2 regions of the Priestia sp. 40 genome follow, and region 2 is predicted to be linked to the other one. Evidence: a T-box and tRNA genes for the amino acid it is inferred to sense, from the RefSeq annotation. Region 2 holds a T-box; the other holds one or more tRNA genes.
The links. A T-box is a leader RNA that pairs with one kind of tRNA and senses whether it is charged. The one in region 2 lies ahead of ACO1DI_RS08040 (valine--tRNA ligase), so its partner is inferred to be a tRNA-Val.
Positions count from the first base shown of each region.

Region 1: it encodes a tRNA-Val, which carries the amino acid that the T-box ahead of ACO1DI_RS08040 (valine--tRNA ligase) is inferred to sense. The anticodon was not compared.

Region 1 covers NZ_JBMPZA010000015.1:194,528-210,279, forward strand. Annotated here, with positions in the region: gene ACO1DI_RS15850 (amino acid permease) at 120-1,511, shown strand; gene ACO1DI_RS15855 (hypothetical protein) at 1,584-1,718, opposite strand; gene ACO1DI_RS15860 (copper homeostasis protein CutC) at 1,848-2,477, opposite strand; gene ACO1DI_RS15865 (DEAD/DEAH box helicase) at 2,542-3,987, opposite strand; gene ACO1DI_RS15870 (hypothetical protein) at 4,182-4,535, opposite strand; tRNA gene ACO1DI_RS15875 (tRNA-Val) at 4,696-4,767, opposite strand; gene ACO1DI_RS15880 (DsbA family protein) at 4,898-5,047, shown strand; gene ACO1DI_RS15885 (arylamine N-acetyltransferase family protein) at 5,096-5,851, shown strand; gene ACO1DI_RS15890 (Lrp/AsnC family transcriptional regulator) at 5,879-6,328, opposite strand; gene ACO1DI_RS15895 (YitT family protein) at 6,501-7,121, shown strand; gene ACO1DI_RS15900 (DUF1349 domain-containing protein) at 7,160-7,771, opposite strand; gene ACO1DI_RS15905 (gluconate:H+ symporter) at 7,926-9,254, opposite strand; gene ACO1DI_RS15910 (NCS1 family nucleobase:cation symporter-1) at 9,523-11,049, opposite strand; gene gntK (gluconokinase) at 11,327-12,868, opposite strand; gene gnd (phosphogluconate dehydrogenase (NAD(+)-dependent, decarboxylating)) at 12,894-13,793, opposite strand; partial or broken gene ACO1DI_RS15925 (MurR/RpiR family transcriptional regulator) at 13,944-14,790, shown strand; gene ACO1DI_RS15930 (GNAT family N-acetyltransferase) at 14,958-15,437, shown strand; gene ACO1DI_RS15935 (phosphatidylglycerophosphatase A family protein) at 15,563-15,752, opposite strand, start outside.
Region 2 covers NZ_JBMPZA010000005.1:1,324,741-1,340,492, forward strand. Annotated here, with positions in the region: gene ACO1DI_RS07970 (M23 family metallopeptidase) at 1-157, opposite strand, end outside; gene minD (septum site-determining protein MinD) at 278-1,078, opposite strand; gene minC (septum site-determining protein MinC) at 1,081-1,764, opposite strand; gene mreD (rod shape-determining protein MreD) at 1,881-2,399, opposite strand; gene mreC (rod shape-determining protein MreC) at 2,399-3,280, opposite strand; gene ACO1DI_RS07995 (rod shape-determining protein) at 3,300-4,325, opposite strand; gene radC (RadC family protein) at 4,555-5,241, opposite strand; gene ACO1DI_RS08005 (Maf family protein) at 5,257-5,826, opposite strand; gene ACO1DI_RS08010 (SPOR domain-containing protein) at 5,938-7,020, opposite strand; gene ACO1DI_RS08015 (prepilin peptidase) at 7,138-7,617, opposite strand; partial or broken gene ACO1DI_RS08020 (prepilin peptidase) at 7,678-7,893, opposite strand; gene ACO1DI_RS08025 (hypothetical protein) at 7,890-8,084, opposite strand; gene ACO1DI_RS08030 (DUF420 domain-containing protein) at 8,270-8,827, opposite strand; gene ACO1DI_RS08035 (bifunctional folylpolyglutamate synthase/dihydrofolate synthase) at 8,984-10,282, opposite strand; gene ACO1DI_RS08040 (valine--tRNA ligase) at 10,378-13,020, opposite strand; T-box leader at 13,103-13,347, opposite strand; gene ACO1DI_RS08045 (hypothetical protein) at 13,578-13,775, shown strand; gene ysxE (spore coat protein YsxE) at 13,787-14,836, opposite strand; gene spoVID (stage VI sporulation protein D) at 14,914-15,752, opposite strand, start outside.

The DNA.
Region 1 (15,752 bases), on a different contig from region 2:
CAATTCATATCCGGTTTTTTTACATGAAAGAACTTCTGACAATATCCTGTCCTTGCACCTTATAACATACTATAATTCTCCATATTAACTAAAAATTCAGGTTATATAGGAGGTCACAAATGAACAGCCATCCACAGCCACAGTTAAAAAAAGAGTTAAAGATCCGGCATATCACAATGATTTCTCTTGGAGGAATTATTGGGGCTGGATTGTTTATCGGAAGCGGATCACTTATTAACACCGCTGGACCTGGCTCTATTTTTTCGTACGCATTTGCTGGTTTGCTCGTTATTTTAGTCATGCGAATGCTTGGCGAAATGTCTACTGCAAATCCTTCCAGCGGTTCTTTTTCCACTTATGCAAAAGAGGCATTAGGCCCTTGGGCCGGCTACACAATTGGCTGGCTATACTGGTTTTTCTGGGTTATCGTTATTGCTGTTGAAGCCATTGCAGGTGCAAATATTATTCAATACTGGTTCCCGTTTTTGCCATCTTGGGGAGTAAGCCTGGCTCTTACTTTTTTATTAACAATGACCAATCTGTACTCTGTTAAATCTTTCGGAGAATTTGAATATTGGTTTTCCCTCATTAAAGTCGTCAGTATCGTTCTTTTTTTACTTTTAGGTATAGCTATTATTTGTGGATTCATTCCAGGAATCGATTCTCCCGGCACTTCCAACCTTTTGCACAAAGGCGGCTTTTTACCGAATGGAATTAGTTCTGTATTTTTAGGCATTGCCCTTGTGATGTTCTCCTTTATGGGAACAGAAATTGTCGCAACCGCAGCAGGTGAATCTTCTCAGCCTGAAAAAGCCATTACCATCGCGACCAATACCGTTATTTATCGCATTTTGTTTTTCTATTTAGGATCTATTTTTATTTTAGTAACCGTTCTTCCTTGGAATTCATCAAGCCTAATGAAAAGTCCATTTGTATCTATCCTTGAATTAGTGAATATACCTGCTGCAGCTCAAATTATGAACTTTATTATTTTAACAGCTGTTCTTTCCTGTCTGAATTCTGGTCTATATACAAGTTCTCGTATGCTGTTTTCCATGTCTCAAAATGGTGATGCGCCAAAAAGCTTTTCAAAGTTAAATAAAAAAGGCGTACCGGTTAGCGCGATATTAGCGTGTACAGTTATCTCGTACATCAGCGTCATCTTTAACTACATTTCACCGGACAAAATCTTTTTATTCTTGGTAAATGCATCAGGTGGCGTAGCACTTCTTGTCTATCTGGTTATTGCATTTTCACAGATTAAAATGAGAAAAAAATATGAAAAAGAAAATCCCGAAGCATTAAAAATTAAAATGTGGTTATTTCCTTACTTAACTTACGCTACAATCCTTGCCATCACTAGTATTTTTATAGCCATGGCATTTATTGATTCATTACGTTCTCAGTTCTTCTTAACTCTTTTAATTGCTGTACTCGTCGTAGGTTCTTTTTTCTTTCAGCGTACCAAAATGACGAGCGGCTTAGCAGGCAAAGAAAATACATCAAAATAAACGCGGTTGAGACATAACTAAATGAATCCAATCTAAAGACGAACAAGTGAGATAGATGAGCTGGACTGCTTATTACACCGCAGTTGATTTCCGTGCAAGGCTTCGCTTTCCGCGGGCGGCCGCTGAGCCTCCTCGTCGCTTGTGCTCCTGCGGGGTCTCATCTGTTCCGCTGTTCCCGCAGGAGTCTTCGCCTTGCCCTCCAATCAACTGCTAGAAGGAACGAAACACATAAAACTATATTTACCATCACAAAAAAACGAACCATCAATCAAACATGTTGATTAGTGGTTCGTTTTTCACTTTGACTAAAATATTTTTGTCCCAGCCTCTTTTTATTTAATCCGATAAATCTCCTACAATTTTTGTTCCGTGTAATTCAGCTGCTTTTGTTTCTTTCATAACCCGCTCTGCGTCGCCTTCATGAATTCCTCCGCCGGGCAAAATAATAATACGGTCATTAGCATATGTGATCAATTCTCGGATCATATGCAAATTTTGCAAAGCAGATCCTTTCCCTCCTTTGGTCAAAATACGGTCTGCTCCCAATTCACTAAGTATATCAATTGCTTTGTATTTATCTTTAATCTCATCAAATGCCATATGAAACGTAACGCTTAAAGGACGAGCTTCTGTTATTAACTCTTTAGTACGTCCGTAGTCGATTTCACTTTCTTCTGTTAATATGCCGAATACTACTCCATTTACTCCAAGGTTTTTACATGCTTTAACGTCTTTTTTCATAATTTGAAATTCTGCTCCCGAATATACAAAGTTGCCGCTTCTCGGGCGAATAATCACGTTGATATCTGTATCAAGATGTTCGCTTGCATATTGAATGGTGCCGTAACTTGGCGTAGTGCCTCCTTGACTGAGATTGTCACATAATTCAATGCGGTCTGCTCCTAGCTTTTCCGCTTTTTTTGCCTGCTCATACCCTTCTACACACGCTTCTTTTATGTACTTCATACTCTCAACTCCTTTATTGGCTGTATAAATAAAGCCCACCTTTAAAAAGATGGACTTCCTTCTGCTATTTAATCGCTTTATGAACTTTTAATTTCTTTCCTTTAATCGTTTTGTTTTTCATTGCTTGTAACACTTTTGGACCTTTTCCATTCAAAATCTCTACATAAGAGACATTTTCTTGGATCGTAATAATTCCAATATCGTCTGCGGTTACTCCGTCTAATTTCGCAATTGTTCCCACAAAATCAACCGCTCGAATTTTCTTTTTCTTTCCTCCGTTAAAATACAGCTTCATAATGTCTTTATTTAATGACTCACTTTTATCTTTTTTAACTTCTGGACGTTCATTGATTTTTTCAGTAAAAGCGAATGCTGCCTGCTGTACTTCTTCTTTAGAAGGAGGAGTAGATGTTGGAATTGAAAAACCGATATATTCTTCAATTTCCGATAGCATTCTCTCTTCATAAGGCGTTACAAATGTGATAGCCTTCCCTTTTTTACCGGCACGTCCCGTTCTTCCTGTACGGTGAACGTAGCTTTCTTTTTCTAACGGAAGGTCGTAGTTAATAACGTGTGTGATATTATCAATATCAATTCCTCGTGCAGCTACATCTGTTGCCACTAAATAGCGGAATTTACCTTTTTTGAAATCATTCATAACCTCAAAACGGTCTTCTTGTACCATTGCCCCATGAATTTTATCACAAGGATACCCAAAATCATCTAAATCGTCTAACAGCGTATTTACCTGCTCTTGTGTGCGGCAAAAAATGATGCAGCTGTCCGGGTTTTCTACTGTAGTTACGTCTTTCAGCAGTTCAAACTTACGTTCATTTTCTACTGTTATAACAGAATGGTCAATCGTGCTTGTTGTTAATCCGTTCGCTTTGATTTCAACATCAACCGGCTTCTTCATATATTTGCGAGACAGCTCTTCAATATCTTCAGGAAGCGTAGCCGAGAAAAGCATCGTTACACGCTCACTAGGAAGATGTTGAATAATTGCTTCCACTTGATCAATAAAACCCATATTTAGCATTTCATCTGCTTCATCAATAACCAAATAACGAATTTTCTCTAATGCAAGCGTTTCTTTTTCTATATGATCAAGCACTCGTCCAGGCGTTCCCACGACAATATGTGTTTTTTGCTTTAATTCTACTTTTTGCTTGGCAAATGGTGATTTTCCATAGACAGCTGCTGCTTTAATTCTCTTAAAACGGCCGATATTGGTAATATCTTCTTTTACCTGTGCAGCCAGCTCTCGTGTAGGCGTTAACACTAAGGCCTGAGGCTTATTTTCTTCCCAATTAACTAATTCACACAGTGGAATGCCGAAGGAAGCCGTTTTTCCACTTCCTGTTTGAGACTTCACGACAACATCTCTTTCTTCTAGCGCGATGGGAAGCACCTTGCTTTGTACTTCCGTAGGATGATTGTATTGCAGGCTAGAAAGTGCCTTAGCTACCTTGTCACTAAGACCGTATTGACTAAAACTTCTTTGATTCATTTTGTACCCTCATTTATTTTAAATTAGTGATTATCTTTATCATGACCTGATGCACTATGTTTCATTATACTTTAATTCTTCTATACGCGCTCAAAATTTCAAATCACATCAGCCGCTTTTGAATATACACTCATTTTTAAAGTCCAACTTATTTTCAGTTCATACACCTACAATATACAAAATCAGTAAACTAACTAAGAAATAATAAGATAATAGCGCGCACTGTTAAGAGTTTGTTTTGAATATGTAGCATAATCTGTGCAATCTATCCACTTGTATCTATCTAATTTCTTTTCTAACTTTTCACTAATTTCGTCTTCAACCTCGTGCATTAAAGCAACCGTTTCGTAAATGCTCATCCCAAAACGTTCAGCTGCTTGGTGGTGAGGAGACTGCTGTTTAAGAAGTGTTAAAAAATGTTCTTTCGTCTCAGCTTTTTGCGCTAAACGATCTTCGACTCCCTCAATGAATTGATACAGCATTCGCTTGTTAAAAGGAAGAGAAGCAATTATATCTCTTGCAAAAACCTCCATCATCTTTTCATTCATGGTCACTCCACCCTTCAACTTTAAAACAAATCATAGTTTTACTTATTTAGTTTTAATTATTATAAACGTAATGATTACGATTTACAATGTGGCATTCTTCCTAAACCAATGAAGAAAGTGAAAAAGCCGCTCTCTTATTAATAAGAAAACGGCTTTGGTATGAGCGATGAGGGATTCGAACCCCCGACCCCATCCCTGTCAAGGATGTATTCTCCCACTGAACTAATCGCTCGTAATATGTATTGACTATATTATAGAAAGAGTTATCCAATTTTGTCAACTATTTTTCCACAGTTCCCAAGTTGGAAGGATCGTCTTTACTTTTGATAAAATAAAAACATGCCATAAAGGAGCGTGATGGGATGAAAGCGCATATTGAATTTTATTTTGATTTTGTCTGTCCACTATGTTTTCTAGTAACTAAGCCTTTAAGAGAAGTCATTAAAGAACAAAAAGCTAAGATTAAAAGGATTCGCTTCCAAAGAGACAATCGAAAAAGCGCTGTTACATGAACATTCTGCTAAAGACAGAGAGAAATGATTCACTAAGAGGTGTATTTGATGAATATTAATTATTACTTTAGTCGGTTTTTAGCTAAGAAACCGGATAGCCCAACCTATGAAAACTTAGCTGCTTTACAGAACAAGCACATGCTTCATATTCCTTTTGAGAACTTAGACGTTTTGTCTCAAACTCCTATTATCATTGATTTAGAGAGGATTTTTCAAAAAGTAGTTATAAATTTGCGTGGAGGATTTTGCTACGAATTAAACGGGCTATTTGGCTGGCTGTTAAAAGAAAGCGGATATGAAGTCTCTTACGTTTCAGCTACCGTCAAAAAACCCGACGGCACGTGGACAATTGAAGGAAGTCACGCTACAAACCTTGTGAGGGTTGAAAATCAGTCTTACATCGTAGACGTTGGATTTGGAGATTCTGTTCGCAAACCAATGCCTTTAAATGGCGAAGTAGTAAGAGATGTAAGCGGCTCTTACCGCATGACAAACGTTGTTGAGCATACGTATGATTTGCAGCGATGGGAAGATGATGTATGGAAAACGCTGTACCGCGTGTCTACGCTTCCTAAGAAACTGACCGACTTTACTCCTATGTGTGAGTTCAATCAAACGTCAGCCGATTCTCCGTTTGTACACAAACGCCTTGTTACGATCGCAACCCCTACAGGGCGCATTACCCTCTCTGGTGAAACGTTAACTGTAACAGATGGCGAAAAAAAGACGAAAAGAAACGTTTCAGAAGAAGAAATAACTGATATTTTACAAAATCATTTTTATATTATTAAAGGATTTTATTAATATGTCCTTACACAAAAAACCGGCCTCTTATGGGGTCGGTTTTTGTATAGGGGTAATCATTCTGTTTTCTACAGGCGACTTTAAAATAATTGAGGTATTCACATTTCCATAAGGAATCAGTTCATCCACTAGCATTCGAAGTCCATCCATTCCAGATACGGCTGCTTTGATAAAGTAAGAAACCGGTCCTGTTACGCGATGACATTCAAGCACGTCTTCATTTCGCTCAATAAAGTCTTCAAATTCCTCTGGTTTTCTTTTTAATTCGCTTACTTGAATAAACAGCTGTGTATCTCTTCCTAAAGCTTTCGGAGACACCGTAGCGCTGAAACGTTGGATCACTCCTCGTTCCTGAAGACGCTGCAGTCTTTCTGATACGCTCGGACGGCTAAGAGCCAGCTTTTTTGATAAATCACTAATCGTCATACGCCCGTCCCTTTGCAAAATAGATAATAATTGTGCATCGATTTGATCCATACAAACCTTTCCTTTCAAAATGAATATAATAAATAAAATCTTTATTCAAGTTGATAACAGAACAATCATTATTTCCTTCATTTATACATGTGTTTTCTTTATTTAATATCCTATCATTAAAGTAGATGATTGAAAATGAAAATTCCGAAAAAACAAACAAAGGGGTTTATTTATGAAAAAAGTTTTATGGATTATTCTTGGATGTACGATTGCGAGTATTGGTGTTCTTATCTTGCGGCACTCTCACGTAGTGACGGGGGGAACAGCTGGTCTGTCTCTTAGCTTGTCATATGCCCTTCCCTTATCGTTTGCGGTGATCTTTTTTCTCATTAATATTCCTTTTTATCTCTTTTCCTTCTTTCAAATGGGATGGAAATTTACCGCCACAACTATAGGATCAGTGTCGTTGCTATCGCTTCTCACTTCACTCGATCACTTACTTCCTTCTTTTACCCTTCCCAGCCTGATGGGTGCTGTTACGGGCGGACTAATTGCCGGCCTTGGCTTATCCATTTTATTTATGAACGGAGCTTCTCTTGGGGGTGCTAATATTTTAGCATTATTCGCGCAGCGAAAATTCGGTTGGGATCCTGGAAAAGTGAATTTTTCATTTGATTTCCTTGTCGTGCTGTCGAGCATGTATTCAATTGGCCTTTCAAAAGGAATTTTTTCGGTTATGTCCATTGCGATTACAGGTTTTGTCATTAGCTATTTCAAGCAAAAGATTGCTTTACACAATCAACCGACATCTCCTTCTGCCACACAGCCTTTAGATAATGCGCTTTCTAAATAAAAACCACAATTTAGCTGTGGCTAAATCGTGGTTTTTATTTACATTTTTTCTACTTTTATAAAATCAAATTGGGCTTCATATCCTTCTCCTTGAGGACTACAAGCGTAAATGCCAACTTGAACAGGTTCTTTGGTTGAGTTCAATAAGTGAGCGAGTCGGAGCTGAGTCCAAGAATCTCCATCACTTGAATAACAAACGGTGCAATCATCGTTTTTGCGCTGAATTTTAAAATAAAGCGCCGATTTGTTTTGAGTAAAATTTTGACTGGACCAATCTGAGAAGCCATGGTTGGTTACGACTGCTCCTAATTGGTTAGGACCATCGGGATTGTATTCAACTGACGTTTTGATCCACGTATCTTTTGATACACGAATCATGAGACCTGCCTGATCGTAGCGATTAACTGGATATGTATGCACCTTTGTCATGATTTCAAAGTCGCCTTCTACTTCACGGTAAAGAAAGTGTCCATTGTCCGCTTCAAAGCCATAATGAGTACGCTGCCAAAAATCTGTTTTAGCGTCTGTTTTAATCACTAATCGATTCGTTTCCGTATCAATTTGAAATTGAGCTGGTGGACAATACCAAGAAACGTCTGAATCTAATTTTCCTTCTGAAAAGTTTGTGAAAAATACTAGTTGATTACTCACTCTCTGTCATTCCCTTCTTAGAAGCTATTATTCTCCTATTTCTATTCTGCCATAATTTAAAGAATAAATAAAATATTTTGATTATTTTTCTTGTAAATTCTTTTCTTTCATAAAAAAATAAGACTCTTTTACATAGAGTAAAAGAGTCTTACTTTTAAATAATTGCATTTAGAATAAGTGCTCCTGCAAAAGCAATAAAGGATAGAAGCGTTTCCAGAACGGTCCATGTTTTGAACGTTTCTTTCACTGTTAACCCTAAATATTCTTTCACCATCCAGAAGCCTGCATCATTCACATGAGAGAACATTAACGAACCCGCACCCGTAACGATAACAAGAAGTTCTAAGTTAACACCGGACATGTGCTCAATGATTGGTGAGACAATACCAGCTGCCGTTGTTAATGCAACTGTTGCTGAACCTGTAGCGATACGGATCAAACCGGCGATTAAAAATGCAAGTACAAGTGGTGATAGAGACAGATGTTCAGACATTTGACCAATCGTTGTACCGACTCCGCTATCGATTAATACTTGTTTGAAGCCGCCGCCTGCACCAATAATTAAAACAATAGATCCTACAGGAAGCAAACATTCTTCCGTTAGTTTTTTAATAACATCTTTTGTCATACCTTGACGTTTTCCAAGCAGGTAAAACGCTGCAAAACAAGCAATTAAAAGTGCAATTAATGGACTTCCTATTAATTCTACAAACTTCACTACGCCGCTTGGCAATCCGTTAATAACAGGTGCTATAGCTGCTAAGACCATTAATAAAACAGGAAGTAAAATAACAAAGAATGAAACTCCTGTACCAGGAAGATCTTTAGATGTTGTCGTGATACGAATTAAATCAGGCTCTCCTTCTGGAATTACTCGTTTGTTAACCCATTTTGCAAAAACGGGGCCAGCGATAACTGCGGCTGGAATAGAAATGATTAACGCGTATAAAAGCACTTTCCCCGTATTTGCTCCGTAAATACTAATAGCTGCCATCGCTCCTGGATGAGGAGGAACGAGACCGTGAACAATTGATAATCCTGCAATAACTGGCAGAGCAATCAATAATATATTTTGTTTTGTTGTTTTATGAATCGAAATAACTAAAGGCAGTAAGATTAAAATTCCTACTTCGAAGAAAACAGGAATACCAATAATGAAACCTGCTACTAGCATTGCCCATGGCAGTCTTTTCACACCGAATATTCTTACGAAATAATCCGCTACCTGCATGCCAGCACCTGAATCGGCCATCAGCTTACCTAAAATTGTTCCCAGTGCTAAAATTCCTACTAAGTGGCCTAAAACACCGCCCACTCCCGTTTCGTAAGCGGCAACAATTTTATCCATTGATAACCCAGAAGCAATTGCTAAAAACAAACTTGCAACCGTTAAACTAATAAACGCATGCCATTTAAAAACTGAAACACCTACAATAACAATAACAATTGCGGCAACTGTAATAGCTAATAAGTATGCATCCATCTTGCTTTCCACCTTCCCTTTAAGTAAACGCTTTCTCTATGTAGCAAAAAAGCTCTACACCCTGTAAATTTTAAAAAATAAGTTCAAATTATCGAAATCGTTTACATTAATTAATTTAGAAAACGATTTCATTTTTTTATTACTTAAATTATATGAAAAAAAAATTCTTAAATCAATAAAAAAACTCAAAAAAATTTTATCAATTTTCTTCCATAGCGTTTTAACATATAAAAAAATCCAATCATGTTAATGATTGGATTAACCTTATTTATTTGGTGATGGTTGGATCAGCCGTTTGACTATCGATAATCGTTTTTTCGCTTGTTTTTAACGTTATTTCTTCATATTCCCCCGGCGCTAATACACTTTTATCTCCTCTCATGAGATACGTGTAAGCGATGATAGAAATGAATAGACCAAATGTCCAGGCATTATCCCATAAAAAGCGCAGTCCAGGAATGAGTAAGCCTAAAACGGGTATGGCCACGCCAATTACTAATGCATAAATCCCGTTTTTATTAAAACCTGTTGAATAACTGTAGCGACCGTTTACCTCATATAAATCCTTTAATGCCATCTGTCTCCTTCTTACAAGCCAGTAGTCAGCAATGGCGATGCCGTCTATAGGGCCAAGCAGCGCTCCGTATGTTCCAAGCCAGCCGAAAATATAGTTCCCGAAATTAGACATGATGTACCATGGCTGAAGTAAAATAGCAAAAATACCGGTAACTAGCGCCCCCATCGCAAACGTGATTTTCTTTGGATTCAGATTCTCAATTGCACGGGCTGGCGCAACAATATTTGCTCCCACATTAATCGTTAAAGAAGAAAGCACGATAACGATTGTTCCTAAGAAAATGATAAACGGAGGGAATTTAGCTACTAACGCCACTGGATCCCAAATAGCCTCTCCAAATATAACGATTGTTGCTGAGGTAACAGCAATTCCAATAAATGAAAAAATACTCATCGTCAATGGCAAAGAGAAGGTTTGCGCAACCATTTGAGATTTCTGACTTCTAGCATATCGACAAAAATCAGGAATGTTCAAAGCGAGCGTCGCCCAAAATGCAATAACTCCCGTTAAAGCTGGGAAAAATACGGCTAGAAATTCTCCGGTTGATGTAAATTTAGAAGGCGTAGATAAAATGGGGCCCCACCCTCCTGAGTTTGTATAAGCCCATATAAAAAGAATAATAGCTGAAATACCAATAACCGGAGCAGCAATTGCTCCTAATACTTTAATTGCTTGCGGTCCTTTATATGCCACTCCTACATTTAAAAGCCAAAAGAGAGCAAATACAATGGCTGTATGACCTGCTAACCCATTCCAAGACGAAAACGAAGCGCTTAGCAGCGTATCAATTGCTTCCGTTCCAATCCATGTATTAATTCCAAACCACCCAGCAGCCACAATAGCCCTAGCCAGTGCCGGGATATGTGCTCCTTTATCTCCAAACCACAGACGGGCAAATACTGGATAAGGAATGCCAAACTTGGTTCCAGCGTGAGAATTAAGCAAAATAGGAATAAGAACAATCACATTTCCTAAAAAGATTGTACCAATTGCTTGCCACCAGTTCATTCCAAGCGTCATCATTCCACTTGCCATTGTATAAGCTGGAATACACAAACACATCCCAATCCAAAGCGTAGCAAAGTTAACTCCTTTCCAAGAGTGTTCCTTCATCGTAGTCGGACGTAAATCTTCATTCCAAAGATCGCTGTCGCTCAGCTGATTGTGCGTCTCATCTGTGAGCGTCACAATCCCATCTTGCTCGATTTGTGTTTTCATCCATAAAACCCCTTTTCATAAATAAGTTCATTCCAAAAAACTAATTTTATTTGAATTTTCTGAAATATAAAGGCGTTTGTGACGATTCCTTCTAGTATGTGATAAATACTAACGTTATCCCTTATTATATTTAATGCGAAACGGGGATACACTGGACAAATTGTAACATTATTTGAGGGAACTTTTATATATTGTGTAGTGTTAACTCTTTTGATTGTTAGATAACCTAACACACAAAAGATCATCGCCTGAAAGCTTCAAGCGATGATCTTTGAACTTAATGTACGTATTTTTTTTGAAAAGCCGTAATGCTTTCGTATTCTTCTTTAAATAAGCGAGCCAAACGAATATAGATAGTTGTTAACTCTTTATATACTTCACTGTTTTCTTTGATTGGATAATGGTGGTTAGTCGCTCCAACCATATCAGAAACAACGTTTAATGAGTCAACCTCGCCAAGGCTATATAAGCCAAGAATAACTGCTCCTAAACATGAACTTTCAAAGCTTTCCGGTACAGATACTTCTTGGTTGAAAATATCTGCCATCATTTGACGCCAAAGTGCGGAACGTGCAAATCCGCCTGTTGCCTGAATTTTTGTAGGCTCTCCAATTAACTCTTCAAGTGCCAATAATACCGTATATAAGTTAAAAATAACGCCTTCTAATACGGCGCGAATCATATGTTCTTTTTTATGATGCAAACCTAGGCCGAAAAATGAACCTTTCGCATTTGCATCCCAAAGCGGCGCACGTTCTCCTGAAAGGTATGGGTGAAACAATAAGCCGTCTGCTCCAGGTTTCACTAATGCCGCAATCTCCGTTAATACCTCATATGGATCTTTTCCAAGGCGTTTAGCGGTTTCGACTTCAGACGCTCCAAATTGATCGCGAGCCCATCTGAAAATCATGCCTCCGTTATTTACAGGGCCGCCAATTACCCAGTGGTCTTCTGTCAACGCATAACAGAAAATTCGACCTTTAGGATCAACTACTGGCTTGTCAGTAACTGCTCGAATAGCTCCGCTTGTCCCGATTGTTACCGCAACAACGCCTGGTTCAATCGCATTTACGCCTAAGTTTGATAATACACCATCACTTGCACCTACAATAAAGGGCGTATCTGGAAGTAAGTGCATCTCAACTGCAAGCTCTGGGTTTAGCCCTTTCACTTGATGCATAGTTGAAACAGGAGTGGATAGCTGATCTGTTGTCACACCTGCTACTTTTAATGCTTCTTCATCCCACGCAAGATTTTTCAGATTAAATAAACCTGTTGCTGATGCAATCGAATAGTCGATAACATATTCGTTAAACAACTTAAAGAATACATATTCTTTAATTGAAATAAATTTATGTGTTCCCTTCACTAATTCAGGCTGTTCATTAGAAAGCCATGTTAGCTTGGAAAGTGGCGACATCGGGTGAATAGGCGTGCCCGTACGTAAATAAATCTCATGGCCGTTGTATTCATTTTTAATTTTTTCTGTCCATTCTGCACTTCTATTATCGGCCCACGTAATACATTTTGTCAGCGGCTTTCCTTGCTGATCAACGGCAATAACACTGTGCATAGCTGAGCTGAATGAAACGCATAAAATATCCTCAGGTTTTACATCGCTTGTTTTTACAACCGTTTGAATGGTACGTACAACTGCTTGAAAAATTTCTTCAGGATCTTGCTCAGCCATCGCGGGCGTAGGCGAGTATAGTGGATACTCAATCCCATGGTTAGAAATGACTGTACCGTCTACTGAAAATAATACAGACTTTGTACTCGTTGTTCCGATATCTACACCTATTGCATATTTTTTGCTCATGCTGCTGTCCCCCTACTTTACTACTTTACTTATTTACAACACCGTGACCGCCGAATTCATTTCGAAGTGCTGCTACAACTTTCCCTGTAAATGTATCTTCCTCTAATGAACGATAGCGCATCATTAGCGATAAAGCAATAACAGGAGTTGCCGTTTGAAGATCAAGAGCAGTCTCTACGGTCCATTTCCCTTCACCAGAAGACTGCATAACTCCTTTAATACTATCTAGTTTAGGATCTTTTGAAAACGCATTTTCCGTTAGTTCCATTAACCAAGAGCGAACAACAGATCCGTTATTCCAAACGCGCGCTACAGCTTCATAGTCGAAATCAAACTGACTTTTTTCCAAAACTTCAAATCCTTCAGCAATGGATTGCATCATTCCATATTCTACACCATTATGAACCATTTTTAAAAAATGACCGCTTCCGCTTTTACCTGCGTACATAAATCCATTTTCTACGCAAATATCACTAAAAATTGGTTCAATTGTACGGAAGGCTTCAGCATCTCCGCCAATCATTGTACACGCTCCGTTTCTTGCACCTTCCATTCCACCGCTTGTCCCTACGTCAAAGAAGTAAATACCTTTTTCCTGAAGATCGTTAGCACGTCGAACAGATTCTTTATAATTAGAGTTTCCTCCATCTATTACAATATCTCCTTCTGACAGAAGTTCTTTTAGTTCTGTAACAACATTTTCCGTTACTTCTCCAGCCGGAACCATAACCCATACAACTTTAGGTGAAGCCGGCAGTTCGTTGACTAACTCTTCAATAGTAGCAGCACCAGCTGCTCCTTCATTTGAAAGTTTTTCTACCGCTTCTTTATTCACATCATAAGCTACTACTTCATGATGATTATCCATTAAATTTAATGATAAATTATATCCCATTTTTCCTAAACCGATTAATCCAATTTTCATTTTACAAACTCCCTTTGAAAAAAAATTTCACATTACCTCCATTATACGAATTATTTTTCATTTTGCAATCGTTTACAAGAAAATTTTTTTCACGCATATTTTTGTGCTATACTCTTTTTACTACTAAATTCGTGGAAAGGAACATCAGTTATGACGCAAAATTGCTTAGGAAAAATTCGTTCTCACTATGCTAGATTCAGTGAAAAAGAGAAGAAAATTGCAAATTATATTTTAGAACAGCCGGAACAAATTATTCACAGTACCATTAACGAAGTAGCAGACGATTTAAATGTAGCTGATGCAACGGTCTTTCGCTTTTGTAAACGAATTGGCTTCAAGGGCTATCAGGCGATGAAAATAGCGCTGGCTGCTGAAATTATGACGCCCATTCAGCAGATTCACGAAGAAATTGCTGAAACGGATAATGAAAAAACGATTGCTGAAAAAATCTTTCGCTCTAACGTGCGAACGCTTGAGAATACATTACAAATACTAGAGGGCAATGCCATTGAAAAAGCCGTCAAACTTCTTATGAAGGCTGATAAAGTTCAGTTTTATGGCACTGGAGGCTCTTCAGTAGTAGCTATGGATGCTTTTCATAAATTTGTGCGAACAGGAATTAAAACGTTTGCATTTATCGATTCCCACTTCCAGCTTATGTCCGCTTCTCAATTAACGAAACAAGATGTAGCGGTAGTGATTTCTCATTCGGGAACAAATAAAGACACGATGAACATTTTAAATACAGCAAAAGCGAACGGTGCCAAAACAATCGGTATCACGGGTTTCCCTAAATCTCCATTAAGTCAAAACGTTGATGTTTCTCTTTATACAAGTTCAGAAGAAACCGAATACCGATCTGAAGCTTCTCGCCTCGAGAATTGGACAGCTAAGCCTCATTGACGCTTTGTATGTTAATGTAATGATTGCAAATAAAGACACTTCTAAACACTCGCTTGAAAAAGTACGCGATGCCATTGCTGAAACGAGAATTTAATGTTTCATCCTTATATTCTTCAATTCCAACATCAAACAGAGCATAAAATATATGCTCTGTTTAGTACGGTTCTTCACTTGAAATTTTCAGGTTTTCATTCTCATTTAACATTTTCTAAGTTGCTACATATGATAAAGCACAACTTTTAAAAAGTAGGTGAAGTGTGTATGGATATTATCTATCGCACTGCAAAACTAGATGAGTATGCAGAAGTGAATAAAATATTAGGGGAATCACTAGAACTCCACGCAAATGCGCTTCCTTCTATGTTTGATAATCAAATGGCTGTTTTATCTCCCGAACAATATCAAGCTACTCTTTATTATGCAACCATTGATATTCTTGTAGCTCAATATCGGAATCAAATTATTGGGGCTTCTGTTGTTGAATTAAAATATAACCCTCCCACTACATTAGCTCCTCTTTCCTACACAGCATACATCCAATATTTTGGTGTAAAAAAAGGCTTTCAAAATTACGGCGTAGGAAAAGGTCTTTTTTCTGCTACAAAACAGTGGGCTGTACAAAAAGGAGCAAATGATCTCCAGCTTACCGTATGGGCATTTAATGAAAAAGCACGTGCTTTTTATGAAAGTCTTGGACTGAAAAACTTAAGCTACCTTATGACTACTTCACTACAGCCATAAATTGTTCCATTAACGGAGACTAGGCACGTAGGTGATACGTGCCTAGTCTCCGTTATGCAAATAAAAGACTAAATCATTTCGACGTGTTAATTTACGCAGCTTGTATACATACTAAAAGAAATTTATTACGTAGCTGGATTTCCTTCTTGCAGCTGTTCTTGTTCATCACGCTGACGGTGAGCTAAACGACTTGCCGCACTAGAAGCTACGCTCGCTACCAAATCATCTAAAAAGGTATTAACTCCTTTTTCTTTTTTGCAGTCCAGCTTTTCAATAATGCCTACTTTTACTTTATCTAAATAGCCAAAGGTCGTA
Region 2 (15,752 bases):
TGTATTCAACCGTAGAATAATCCATGGATCCATATTTTTCTTCTTCACTCATTAAGGACGTATGAAGAGGTTCTTGAGGAAGACGCTTCGTTGTATTTAATTGTTTTCGCTTACGCTCAGCAATTCGTTTACGGATTTCATCAGCACGTCGATTCATGATTCATCATTCTCCTTGTTCTTATCGTATAATCAACTATATGACTTGTCCGTGGAGCTTATGACAGCTTGACTCTACAAAATCACACAAATAAAAAAAGCTTCCTCTATCGGAAGCTTTTTAAGAACGAACACCAAAGAATCGTTTAATACGTGCAAACATTCCCTTATCTTCTTCATCTAACGATTGAAGAGGAACCGTTTCACCTAGAATACGTCTTGCAATATTACGATATGCAATTGATGCTTTGCTTGATGGATCCATGACAATTGGTTCACCGTTGTTAGAAGCACGAATAACATTTTCATCGTCAGCAACGATTCCAATTAAATCAACAGCCAGAAGCTGAGAAATTTCTTCCACGTCCAGCATGTCTCCATTTTTCATCATATGACTACGGATTCGGTTAATAACTAGTTTTGGAGATTCGATATCCTCTTGCTCCAATAATCCAATAATACGGTCAGCATCACGAACAGCTGAAACTTCCGGTGTTGTCACAACGAGTGCCTTATCAGCGCCAGCTACGGCATTCTTATAGCCTTGTTCAATACCAGCTGGGCAATCAATAACCACATAGTCATAGTCTTGCTTTAACTGAAGAACTAACTCTCGCATTTGTTCTGGTTGAACAGCTGTTTTGTCACTCGTTTGAGCAGCAGGAAGTAAGTACAAACATTCAAAACGCTTGTCCTTAATCAAGGCTTTTTGCGGTTGGCATCGACCTTCTACCACGTCTACAAGATCATAAATAATACGATTTTCAAGCCCCATTACAACATCCAAGTTGCGTAAGCCGATATCAGTGTCTACTAGACACACGCGCTTTCCAGCTAATGCTAGAGCAGTACCTAAATTGGCTGATGTCGTTGTTTTTCCAACTCCACCTTTACCAGACGTAACAACAATAGCCTCTCCCACTGTCAAATTCTCCTTTCTACCCTGGTCAAATTCGGTCTTAGATGCGGTAAAGTTTGCACGCGATCTATCACCATTTGATCATTATCATCTAAGTATGCACATTCCATTATATTCTCTTCCTTCTCACTGCGCTCTTCTTCTGATCGGGTAATGATATCAGCAATGCGCAGCTGTGAAGGTTTCATTAACGATGCAGCAATAACGGCGTTTTTATTGCCGCGATATCCTGCATGAGCAATCCCTTTTAAAGCACCTAATACAAATAAATTTCCTCCAGCTACAACGGTTCCTCCGGGATTTACGTCTCCGACTAGAAGCAAATCGCCTTCTACATGGAGAACCTGTCCTGAACGAACTACCTTTGTAACAGATACTAATTCGCTTTCTTCTCTTACTCGGACTGCATCTTGCTTTAAAATAACGTTACTATCAATTTGTTTAACTACTAAATACTGATTTTCTTCTATGAGCGCCTTCAATTCGGTTTCCTGCTCTGTAGTTAAATAACGATTTCCGATTTTGACATACACTGTGACGATCTGATCGGCATCGCCATGCTTATTTGTCAAAAGCTTCGTCTTAAGTTCCGTCAAAAGCTCTGCAAATGAACATGTATCATTGAGATGCAACGTTAATCCATCTTTTGTTCCTTTAATTGTCACATTTTGTTGCTTTTGTTTATTCAAGACGCTCACCTCAACGAATATATAATTTCGACAGAGACTTACTCAATTCCTTTTTTTCGTTTCTTCAATCAGCATTTTTATCGCATCATGAACGAGAAGCGTAATATATTTTCGGATCAGCGTTCATCGATAAATTTAGCGAAATATTGAAAACATCTTTGAAGCGGAAATGCAAAAATGAGTGCAAATATGGCATTTAAAATGATGGTTGCGTAAAATCGCTCTTGCAAGAAGCGACCAATGGTCATATCGGATATATTAATAATGCTATTAATTCCATATACATAAAACTCAATAATGGCTACAGCTAATAGCGACATGCAGATTACGATAAGCGTATTTTGCTGAAAAATCTTCATTAGTTTTGATACGATATAACATACGGCCGGCAATCCAAGCGCGTATACTCCTAAGACATCCGTAAAGGCAATATCGTACATGAATCCAAGGATTACCCCATATAGCATCGCTTGCTTTGGGTGATAATACACTGCCATAAAAGCCAGTACCACTACAACAAAGTGAGGCGATAGAATCCAGTCTCGCCATGGTGATGCCATGGCGACAAAATTAACAAAGATACTTTCAAACATAAAAACGACAAGCACGAGAATAGGAAGGACAAACCGCTTCATCAGTTAGCCTCCTCCGCCCCTAAATCGTCTTCAGCAGCGGGCGCACTTCTTTTAGCTACAACTACGTTATCTAAGTCATACAAGTCAGCAGCAGGTTTGATATAAGCTTTTTTCGTTAATCCATATTCATCAGGCTCAATTTTTGTGATAACGCCAATTGGAAGATTGCTAGGGAAAATGCCGTCTTCTTGTCCTAGACCGGACGTTACTACTTTTTGCTTTTCTTTAATATCAGCATCAAAAGGAATACGACGCATAACAAGCGCCTGTTCTTTATCGTCATAGCCTTCAATTAAACCAAACACTTCTTTTTTAGCCTGAATTTTAGCAGATACACGGTTTGTACGATCTGATGAACTAATTAACTGCACAGTAGATGTGAACTTAGATGCATGCTTCACTTTACCAATCAGCCCTTCAGGAGTCATAACAGCCATATTTTCCTGCACATTATGAACCGTCCCTTTATCAATGGCAATTACCTCATGCCAACGGTCTGGATTACGAGCAATAACTGTTGCTTCGATTGGGTTGTATTGACTTAAATCCGTTTTTTTGTCGAGCTGTGCTCTTAATTTTTTATTTTCTTGCTGCAAAGCGTTGGCTTTCGTTTCTAATTGCATGCGTTCGTCTAAACGGGCTTTTAATACCTCGTTTTCTTCGTATGTACGCTTTAAGTCACCTACATTCTGAAAGAAACCCGCTACAAATTGTGCGGGTTCATTAAAGGTAGCCTGAACAAGACCAACCGTATCTTTGACAAACTGTTCAGGCCACGTTACATTTTTACGACCATTTAACGAAAAACCAATCAATGCCACTAATACAATAATACTGACCAATAAAATAACTAAACGTTTATTTAAGAAAAATTGTGGCACGATCTACACCTCTTAATATTTAGCGATATGAATCGCTTGTACGATTTTTAAATAAATCAATGTGTTCTAACGCTTTACCAGTTCCAATTGCAACACAGTCAAGCGGATCTTCTGCGATGACAACCGGCATATTTGTTTCTTCACTAATAACTTTATCTAAATTACGTAGCAATGCGCCACCGCCTGTTAATACAATACCGCGATCCATAATATCTGCCGCAAGTTCAGGTGGTGTTTTTTCTAATGTACTTTTTACTGAATCGACAATAGAAGCCACTGTATCTTTTAGCGCTTCTGCAATTTCTTCTGCTGAAATTTCGATTGTTTTCGGTAGACCTGTTAGTAAGTCACGTCCGCGAATTTCCATGTTTTCAATACCTTCTGGAATTCCGGCAGAACCGACTTCTACTTTTAATGCTTCTGACGTACGCTCACCGATCATTAAATTGTAATTCTTGCGAATATATTGAATAATCGCTTCATCCATCTCGTCACCAGCGATACGGATTGACTGACATGTTACGATTCCCCCTAAAGAAATAATCGCAACTTCTGTTGTTCCTCCGCCAATATCTACTACCATGCTTCCCGTTGGCTCCCAAACCGGTAGATTGGCGCCGATTGCTGCAGCAAACGGTTCTTCAATTGTATACGCATCACGCGCGCCAGCCTGACGAGTCGCATCAATAACGGCACGTTTCTCAACAGCTGTAATGCCAGAAGGTACACAAACCATTACATACGGCTTACCGGCAAACAAACTTTTTGTTTTTTGAGCTTGATTGATGTAATATTTCATCATCGTCGCAGTTGTTTCGTAATCTGCAATAACTCCATCTTTCATTGGACGAAGGGCTACTACGTTCCCAGGTGTACGACCAATCATATTTTTTGCATCGTTACCTACCGCAACGATTTGTTTTGTATCAGTTTGCAAAGCCACAACAGACGGCTCACGCACAACAATTCCTTTTCCTTTTACATAAACGAGCGTATTTGCAGTACCCAAATCTATTCCAAGGTCTCTAGTACCGATTCCAAACATGTGTCTCTTCCTTTCTCTTACCAAAATGCAAAGGTAAAAATTCCATAATTCAATTTCTTCATTTCATAAGTAACATTTTTTATTTTCTATACTTTTTTCATAGATGTCAACGCCAAATATTGTATGATAAAAAGTCATACTTTGTCTATTAATAACGAATGATTGTAAAGAACTTGTCATTTAAAATCATGACTACTATTATAACCCAAGGATTTTAAAAAGCATAGCCTTACATGTATCCTTTTTCTTTTAAACTAATATATTTTCGATCTCCGATAATTAAATGATCTAACAATTCAATTCCTATGATAAATCCGCACTCTTTTAAGCGCTTCGTTACCTCTATATCTTCTCTGCTGGGAGTAGGGTCGCCGGAGGGATGATTATGAATACAAATAAGGGATGCAGCTGAACGACGAAAGGCTTCTTTAAATACTTCTCTTGGATGGACAATAGATGAATTGAGGCTTCCGATAAAAATGGTTTGCTTGTGGAGAACTTGATTTTTCGTGTTGAGGTATAAACAGACGAAATGCTCTTGAGACAGCACGCGCATTTCTTCCATCACATAATTAGCTCCGTCTTCAGGGCCATGAATGGTATATCGCTGACTAGATTTCCGCTGTACAATCCTCTTACCTATTTCAATAGCCGCTATAATTTGAATTGCTTTTGCAGGTCCGATACCTTTAATATTCATCATTTCATCAAGCGATGCATGCTGCAAAAGTTGAAGACCTTCAAAATGCGTTAATATGCGATTGGACAGCTGAAGAACAGATTCATCTTTGGTTCCAGTGCGCAGCAAAATAGCAATAAGCTCGTGGTTAGAAAGACTAGAAGCACCCATTGACACAAGGCGCTCTCGAGGTCTTTCATCTTGAGGGAAATCTTTAATTAACAATGATTGATCCAATTTCGTCACTCCTTTTTAGTAGACGAAACCGTATTGTTTTAGCTCACGTATTGTTCGGGAGAGCGGCAAGCCCACCACGGAGAAATAGTCTCCTTCAATTTTTTTAACTAGCGCAGCACCGAGACCTTGGATTCCATAAGAACCCGCTTTATCCATAGGCTCTCCTGACTCTACGTACTGTACGATTTCATCTTGTTCAATCGGCCAAAACTCTACATCTGTTTGTTCATAAAACGTATGAACTTTTGAATTTGATACGAACGCTACTCCAGTTAATACCTGATGTTTTTGACCTGACAGCATCGTAAGTGTTTCAATCGCTTCTTGTTTCGTTTTTGGCTTTCCTAAAATGCGATTGCCATAGACGACAACTGTATCGGCACCTAGGACCATATCCTCTTTATGATGCGAAGCGACGTCCACTGCTTTTTGCCTAGCTAAATCCATTACTACCTCGGACGGAGTGTATGATGGATTGACGATCTCTTCGATTGTACTAACGTGAACGGTAAAGGGAATGTGAAGCTGCTGAAGTAATTCTTTTCGACGAGGAGAGCCTGAGGCTAAAATTAATGTTTGTTTCATACATCTCACCTTTGCATTTTGATTTAAAAAAAGAAGGACACACCGCTATTTTAGCAATTTCATCTCTAAATGACAATAAACAAGTGAGGCAGCATTACACTACCTCACTTGTTAAGACGTTACAAGGCTTTCATACTGCTGAAGAGCTTTTAACACGTATCGCTGAGCAAGCCAAGCATCTTTACTGCTTTTATTGTCTTCATATGAAGAAAGAGAAGCAGCAGCTTTTTGAAGGGTGCTCACCATAGTTTTAATGTTTTCATTTGACGCTTCTTTCTGAACTTTTGTCAGCTCTTTTTTCAGAGATTTGATATCGGCTACCCGCTCTCCTTCAATCGCTTTAACAGATTGATCTAAAAGATTAGCCATAAACGGCTGTGCTGTTGTTATAACCGTTTGATCTTTTTTCCCTAATTCGCTAGTGGGCTTAATTTCATAAGACTTTACATATACATCTTTACCTTGTTGTTTATACGTTTTACTAAGTGCTTTCGCTTTTTCTTCTCCAGTGGCAGCACCAACGACAAGAGAATAGGTTTTAGGTGAAAAGATCTCGCCTGCCTCGTTCTCTTCTTTCCATTTATCCATTGCTTTGTTCGCAGCAGTTTTTGATGAAAAAGCACCTGCTTGTACAATGTAAAAGGAAAAAGGTTCTAAAGTAGAAGCAGCAGCTGACGTCCCTTTTGATTCCTGTTCGCTTTTCTTTTCAGCTTTACCAACACTTTCAGTGGTAGACGCTGTTTGAGCAGCTTTTTCTTCTTTCGTTTGCTCACTTGTTTGTGCTTTGCTCACAGGCTGTTCGCTTCCTGTCATCATTTTCACACCAACCATACCGATGCCGCTGCCTATTCCGACTGCTAGCAGTACAATCACAGCTGTGCGTTTGATCACACCGCCGTTTACGGTTTTAATCGAAACATTTTTAGGATGTAATCGTGGCTTTTTCTTTTTTTCATTTCTTACATCTTCAATAAACACCACTTTATTTTCTTCCACATGAGAATCTTTGGATGACGGTTCCGGAAGAACCCACGTAAATTCGTCTTTTTCTGGCGCTTGTTCTTCCTTCTCATCCTTAGATTGACCATTGATTTTAATTGAAATTTTTCGTTCCTGCTTGTCCACTGCCCCACCGCCTTTAGTTAACGTAGTCTTAGTACCGGTTGCAAGCTGAGGTAAACCGACATAAAACATACACTTTTTTCCATGCTATCATAGAAGAAAAAAAAATAACAAGACATTTGTCGTCTTGTTACAAAAGGTTTTCGCTATTTAGTTACAGAAATTTCAAATTTGTCGAAGACTTGAAGGTCAATAAAAATAGTTGCTAACATACCAATCTATCAATTCGTTTCCATGAAAATAAGCAGCGATTGTCCCTATAAAAATAAAAGGAACGAAAGGAATTGGTACACCTACCTTTGCCTTTTTCATTAATAACGCTCCTATACTAACGGTTCCGCCTATTAATATAGCTAAAAAAAGCGATAGCAAAACAAGCTTTACTCCAAGCACAATACCAATCAAACCATACAATTTAATATCTCCTTCTCCAAGGCCTCCTCCGCTGAGAAATGCGATTAGAAAGAGGAGAAAAAATGCGATTCCTCCTCCCATTAAGGAATCACTCCACGAAGTTAATGGAATGAAAAGACGCTCAAGAAGAAAGATAGGCAAAAAGAAAAGCAGCACCTTATTTGGGACAATCATATAGGCTATATCTGAGACAACTATAATTGTTAAAAAAGAAACAAAGGTTAATATGACAATCAGTTCTAACGTCGTATTCAATCTAAAAACAGCATATACAAATAAACTTCCTGTCGAAAATTCTATGAATGGGTAGATGAAGGAGATTTTTTTGCGACACATACTACATTTTCCTGCATTTTTGATGTAGGAGACTATGGGAATTAATTGTTGTGGAGAAAGAACGTATAAACAGTGTGGACAATGAGATCTTGGAGATAAAATAGATTTTTTCTGAGGGATTCTAAGGCCTGCTACGTTATAAAATGAACCTAACGTGATACCTGAAACAAATGCATAGAGATAAATTAAACTCATACTATTTCTTCCATATCAGGCGTCTTGTTTACTAATTGTAGATGTTCTTTTGAGTGAAGGAATGTATCTTTTTCCTTTAAATAGTTGCCAATAAACGGAATGAGAAAAGCTGCTAGAAGACCTATTATGATAACCAGTATGATCACGTTCATTAGAGAAATTCCTTTATTCCTCGTTGACAGTTTATTCATTTCAATATCTCTCCTTTATTGATTAGTATCAAACAGCTCCTTTATTAATAAACTGAATCATAATACCCATAAAAGTCATATTTTGTATGCCTCCTTCCTTAAAACATCCTTTTTATAGGTAATAAGGATTATACCATTAAAAAACAAAAACAGCATAAAAAAACGTCTGCAAAAGCAGACGTCTTTTAATAGTAAGGAGCCATAAATAAGTAGACAATTACACCTGTAAGGCTTACATAAAGCCAGATTGGCATTGTCCATCGCACAATTTTTTTATGTTTTTCAACTTGCATTGTCCAGCCCCACACAAGTGCAAACAGTGCCAGCGGAACAATAATCGCTGCTAGGAAACTGTGTGTGATCAAAATGAAGAAGTAAATGGGACGAACGATTCCTTCTCCACCGAACGTAGCTGTTTCTGTGGAAATGTAGTGGAACGTTAAATATGAAACTAAAAAGAGCAGTGTGGAAGTGAATGCTGCTAAAATAAAACCTTTATGAGCATTGATATTTTTCCTAAAAATTGAAATCAACGCTGCAACTAAAAAAATAAATGTAAAACTATTCAAAATAGCATTTAACCGTGGAAAGATAGTCAAATCAAAACTTACTTTTCCTTGATAGCCAATATTCGAAAAGAATAGCAGTAAAATAATAACATTCGCTATCACTGAAAAGGTAAGAATAATACCGGTAAAGTTTTTATTGCTTTTCGGTACAATTTTTTCATTATTCTTACTCATGTTAACAATCTCCTTATTTAGTGATGTACATGTTTATTATATATCACTTACCTAGGGGGCGAAAGTGACAATACTTTGAACTTAGTGCTTCCTTATTATCCGTATCCCTTCCTTACATTATGTTAAAAGCAGCAAGATTTCACTTGCTGCTTCTGCTCATTTGAGAAGAAAAGCCCTTACTTCTGATATAAAATACAGAGACCCTGTAATCACGACCATGTCTTGTTCACCTGTCGCCTTTTCCTTTACGTAAGCAATTGCTTTTTTCCACTCCTCGTCCATATGCTTATTATGATGAGTACTCATCTCATAAAGCTCTTGAGCCGGACGAGCACGAGGAAAGTCAAACGACGTAAATGTAATACTTGCAGCGATTGTTTCAAGTTCTTGGACCATTCGATCTGCGCTTTTATCATTTAAACAGCTGAAAACTAAATGAATGTTTCGATCTTCATAATGAAGGCGTAAAGTAGATAACAAGCTATCAATGCCTTCTGCATTATGAGCGCCATCAATAATCGTTAAAGGATGCTCATTTACTATCTCAAAGCGGCCATTCCACTTTGTATGCTGAATTCCTTTTATCATTTGCTCATTGGAGATAGAAAGCTTTTTCTTTTCTTTTAAATAACAAACGGCCATCACAGCCAAAGCTGCATTTTTAACTTGATGATAGCCAAGCATATTTAATTGCAAGTGTTCAAATGTACCATACGGCGTTTTTAACGTAAAGCCTTCTCCATTTGCTAAGGGCTCATAGTTTTCAATTTTAAATTCTTTTCCTAACACAAATAACGAAGCCTGCTTCGAATTTGCCTCTTCTGTAATGACGTCAAGCGCCTTTACTTGCTCTGCACCAGTAATAATAGGAACTTCTTTTTTAATAATCCCCGCTTTTTCTGCTGCAATTTCTTCTACCGTATCACCTAGTATCGCCATGTGATCAAATCCAATGTTTGTAACAATACTCACCATAGGATTCACAACGTTTGTTGAATCATATCGTCCCCCAAGACCTGTTTCAAACACAACATAGTCAACTGAATCATGATAGCCGAAATAAAGAAAAGCCATGATTGTAATCACTTCAAATTCCGTTGCTGACCCTAAATCCGTATGTTCTAGTCGCTCCACTACAGGCTTTACTTCCTGAACAAGAGCGGTCATTGCTTCATTTGAAATAGGCTGTCCATTCACACTGATCCGCTCATTAAATGTTTCGATATAAGGAGAAGTAAACGTTCCAACTTTATACCCCGCTTCTTCTAACATGTTTCGTAAATAAGAAACGGTAGAACCTTTACCATTCGTCCCAGCAACATGAATAGCATTTATATTTTGCTGCGGAAAATCAAGCTGCTCTAGCATCCATTCCATTCGTTCTAATCCCGGCTTGATTCCAAATCGAAGTCTGTTATGAATCCAATCAAGCGCTTCTTCATATGTCGTTATCATCTTTTATTCACCTTTCTTTTCCATCGCTATTATTATGTAAAGAAAAAGCGTCGCTATACAAGCCACGCTTTTCTGTTCATTCATTAACCCATTGATTATCCGCGTAATTCAGCAATACGAGACTGAACAGCTTCACGTTTTTCAACATAATCCTGCTCTTTTGCACGCTCTTCTTCTACTACTTTAGCAGGCGCTTTTGCAATAAAGCCTTGGTTGTTTAATTTCTTTTGTACACGTTCTACTTCTTTGTTTAACTTGTCGTATTCTTTTTCTAAACGCGCGATTTCTTCTTCGATATTAATTAAACCTTCAAGAGGTAAAATTAATTCTGCACCTGTTACCACAGCAGTCATCGCTTTTTCATCTAATGAAACATCCGTTGAAATCACAAGCTCACTTGGATTACAGAAACGTTCTACATACGCACGGTTCTTTTCAAGCTGGCTTTGAATATTTTCATCTTTAGCTTTGATAAATAATTTTACTTGTTTGCTCATCGGCGTGTTCACTTCAGCACGAATGTTACGAACAGCGCGGATAATATCTACAAGTAAACGCATATCGTTAGCAGCTTCTTTATCAGAAAGCTCAGGGCGTACTTCCGGCCATTTAGCTACTGTAATCGATTCGCCTTCATGCGGCAAGCTTTGCCAAATTTCTTCGGTAATAAACGGCATGAATGGATGTAAAAGTCGCATTGTATTATCAAGTACATAAGCTAAAATGGAGCGAGTTGTCTTTTTAGCTGCTTCATCTTCTCCGTAAAGAGGAAGTTTAGCCATTTCAATATACCAATCGCAGAAATCATCCCAAATAAAGTTATAAAGAATGCGTCCAACTTCACCGAATTCATATTTGTCAGCTAATTTTGTCACATGCTCAATCGTCTCATTTAGGCGCGTTAAGATCCATTTATCAGCAACAGATTTTTCACCTGATAAATCAAGTTCTTCAAATGTGATGCCGTCCATGTTCATTAATGCAAAACGAGAAGCATTCCAAATTTTATTTGCAAAGTTCCACGTCGCTTCGACTTTTTCAAAGCTGAAGCGTAAATCTTGTCCTGGTGAGCTTCCTGTAGATAAGAAGTAGCGAAGAGAATCCGCACCGTATTTCTCGATTACTTCCATTGGATCTACACCGTTACCAAGTGATTTACTCATTTTACGACCTTCAGCATCTCGTACAAGACCGTGAATGAGTACATCATCAAACGGACGTTTACCCGTAAATTCAAGACCTTGGAAAATCATACGAGATACCCAGAAGAAAATAATATCGTAGCCTGTTACAAGCACGTTTGTTGGGTAGTAGCGTTTGAAATCAGCTGCATCCACATCGGGCCAGCCCATTGTTGAGAATGGCCATAGCGCTGAACTGAACCATGTGTCTAATACATCTGAATCTTGTTCCCAGTTTTCGATATCTGCTGGAGCCTCATGATCTACGTATACTTCTCCAGTTTCTTTATGGTACCAAGCTGGAATGCGGTGCCCCCACCAAAGCTGACGCGAAATACACCAGTCGCGAATATTTTCCATCCAGTGTAAATATGTTTTTTCAAAACGATCAGGCACAAAGTTTACTTTTTCTTCTTGTTTTTGAAGATCTACTGCTTTATCTGCTAACGGCTGCATTTTTACAAACCACTGAGTTGATAAATAAGGTTCAACAACGGCACCGCTTCGTTCACTGTGACCTACTGAATGCATATGGTCTTCAATGTTGAACAATACGCCGTCTTCTTGAAGGTCTTTAACAATTTGCTTACGACAAGCAAAACGATCCATTCCTTCATATTTACCTGCTTTGTCATTCATCGTACCGTCTTGATTCATCACTAAAATACGCTCTAAATTATGACGGTTTCCAATTTCAAAATCGTTCGGGTCATGAGCAGGCGTAATTTTTACCGCACCAGAACCGAATTCCATATCTACATAATCATCACCTACGATTGGAATTTCACGACCTACAATCGGAAGGACAACCTTTTTGCCGATTAAGTGCTTATAGCGATCATCTTCAGGGTGAACAGCTACAGCCGTATCTCCTAGCATTGTTTCAGGACGAGTTGTTGCGATTTCAATATGTCCAGAACCATCTGCCAACGGATAGCGCATATGATAAAACGCACCTTGTACATCTTTGTAAATAACCTCGATGTCTGAAAGAGCTGTTTTTGTAGCTGGATCCCAGTTAATAATATATTCTCCGCGATAGATTAACCCTTTTTTGTAAAGCGTTACGAATACTTCACGCACTGCTTTAGAAAGACCTTCATCAAGCGTGAAGCGCTCCCGTGAATAGTCCAAGCCAAGTCCTAGCTTCGACCACTGCTGGCGAATAAAGCTTGCATATTCTTCTTTCCATTTCCACGTTTCAGCTACAAAGTTTTCGCGGCCTAGATCGTAGCGGCTTTTCCCTTCGCTGCGAAGCTTTTCTTCTACTTTTGCCTGCGTTGCAATTCCCGCATGGTCCATACCAGGAAGCCATAGAACATCATAGCCTTGCATGCGCTTCATACGCGTTAAAATATCTTGTAACGTTGTATCCCAAGCGTGGCCTAAATGCAGCTTGCCCGTTACGTTTGGGGGTGGAATTACAATTGTGTATGGCTCTTTTTCAGGGTCATTTGTTGCTTCAAAAAACTTCCCGTCTAACCAATACTGATAACGATTTTCTTCAACGGCTTTTGGATCATACTTCGTTGGAAGAGTCACTTCTTTTTCAGACATAATGTATACCTCCATAATATAAAGTTTCAGTCTTTAGAAACTGTGTAAAGCTTTTATAAACATAAAAAAACTCCTTTCCTAATAAAAGGACGAAAGGAGTTGATTTCGCGGTACCACCTTTTTTTATAGACGTATCCCGTTTGATAAGCCTATACACTTCATTTCATAACGGTTGATTAACCGGCTTTTTCTACTGAGCTATGCAGCTGTTCAAAAAAGCTACTCATAGGCGACCTTCCGAGTGCACATTCTTAAGAAATCTCACAGCAGCTGATTTCTCTCTCTGAAAGACGAACATCCCGTACTCTTCCTATTCACTGTATTTATGTATGAATTTCTCTTAATTATACTATATGAAAAAATGTTGAATCGTCAATAATCTTCTCCACTTTTTTACGATTATATTCATAATTTTTTTGTTCTGCTCTTTATTTTTTCATTCACTCGCTAATTTTGGAAATAAAATGAAGAGTCCGCTCAAAAAAATGGCACCATTTCTTTCTTTTTTCATATACTGACTTTAACCTGGGCACGTGGATTGAAAGGGGCATGTACAAATGAAGAAACGAATAAATGTAAATTCGTATCAGCTGCAGCGATGGCTCAAAACAGCAGGAGCGGCTTGTGGACAGTTTATTGTTCCTTTAACAATTTTTCAAGGTATACGTACACTATTTTTCCCTACAACCTTTGATGTACTGTTGTTGGCACTACTTGCCATACTAGCGGTTGCTTTATATTCGGACTGGATTTAAAAACCCAAGCGCTATTCGTTCGCTTGGGCTTGTGCAGCTGCTTCCGCTGCCATTTTTTTTTGCTGATCTACTTCAAATATTTTAATATTGAGCTGTTCAATGTTTTTTGTTAGCCAGTATGCTCGAATAAATGACTGCATATGTTCAAGCTCCGTTTTACTTTCTTTATGCTGCCTATATTGAACGATACACTGATACAAGGGTTCTGGAAACGCTAAATAACTGTGCAAAAGCAGTCTTTCCTCTTCTCTGAGAGCAAAATGTTTTTCATACGTACTAAACCACTCATAGCTGTCATAGGTCGTTACTGGGTACGTGCGAAGAGTACGGAAATAAAATGAGACCAAATCATAAATCGGTGAAGCATCTTTTGCATGTTCAAAATTAATAAAAAAACCATTTCCCCGTTCGTCATAGATAAAATGTTTAGCCGATAGCTTTCCATGAGACGTAACCAGCCGGATCTTTTCCTTTTCTTCCATTTCATCGTTCCACTGATCGAGCTTTCCAAAACCAAACTCAAGCGCTCTTGTCATTTCATAATAAAATGTACAGTAATGCAATTCAAACGGGGACATATACACTTTCTTCTCGCATTCTACTACATACTGCTTCAGCTCTTCCTGACGTTTTTCCCACGTTTCTTTCATCGATGTATAATGATTTTCTATATCTTCTTTTTTCACTTCTACTTCCTGCGCCGAAGCGCCGTGAAGCTTAGCAAGCTCTTGAAATAATTTATGATATCGAATATCACGCTCTTCGGTTGGATTATTTGGGAGCCACGGCATTAAGTAATACGAGCCGCTTTCATCTGAAACAATAGGCTGAGAACGCTTCGTTTGATAAATAGGGACAAAGCCCATCCACCCTTTTTGATACACGTTCTGCAGCTTTTGAATGAAGTTCTGATTTCGCTCTTGATGATTCGCCATTTCTTTAAGCGCAAATACGCCAGTTTTTGTATAGACTTTTTTTACTTTTCCGTAGTCTTCGATAAAGTCAACATCTAAGTCATATTCTTTTAACAATACTTTGTAGTCTGCTACTGTCCGCTGCATCTATATTCTCCTTCCTCGTAAAAAATAAAGAAAACAGTTAAGACATTATATGCGTCAAAACTGTTTTCTTTCCGACTTTAACGAACGGGAATATTTAAGATGCTTCCTTCCTCCAGCTCATATTCATCTCCTAAATTATTCACTCGTAAAATGTTTTGTACATTCGTATTATAGCGGTTTGCTATCGTATCAAGCGAATCTCCGTCTTGAACAATACAGAGCTTCCACGTTGAAAAAGCTTCTTCTTCCCGCGAAAAGAGCTTTGTTAAATAAAGGGCGTTTTCATTTCGGCCGCTTTCATTTTCTTCTTTCCGAAATTCAACAATAATCTTTTCCTCTTCTTGCTCAGCTTCTTCCTGCTCAGTCTCTTGCTGAACGTCAGCATACGTATTCAATTCACTAGCTTGCGATTCTTCGAAGCTTTCGTGCTCTTGACGAAGCTGAAAGAGCTCAATCACATTGTCTTCTCTTTCTTCCTCGATTTGCGCCTCTTTTTTCACTTCGACTTCAAATGGTTCATATGCTTCCTCTTCATATTCCACGACCGGCTCAGCACGAGATTCTTTTTTGAATACAGATGAAAAATAACTAGGAGGCTCTTCTGAATGATCTTCTTCAATAGCCTCTGCCTCTAAAAGTGCGGGAGCTTCACGATAGCTTACGTCAAACTCTTGCTCCTCTTGTTCCTCTTCTTCTTGAGCAAAGTTTTCAGTATATACCTCTTCAGCATCGTCCACTTCTTCATAGGAGACGATGTGCTGTTCTTCCGCAAACTCTTCCTCTTCTTCTCGTTCTTCATGCTGTTCCCCGTACAATCCTGTGATGGACAAGTCAGCCATTAGCTGCAGCTGATTTGTGCCTGGTAATTCATAATCAAATAAATCAATAGATACATATACATCTTCAATACTTTGAA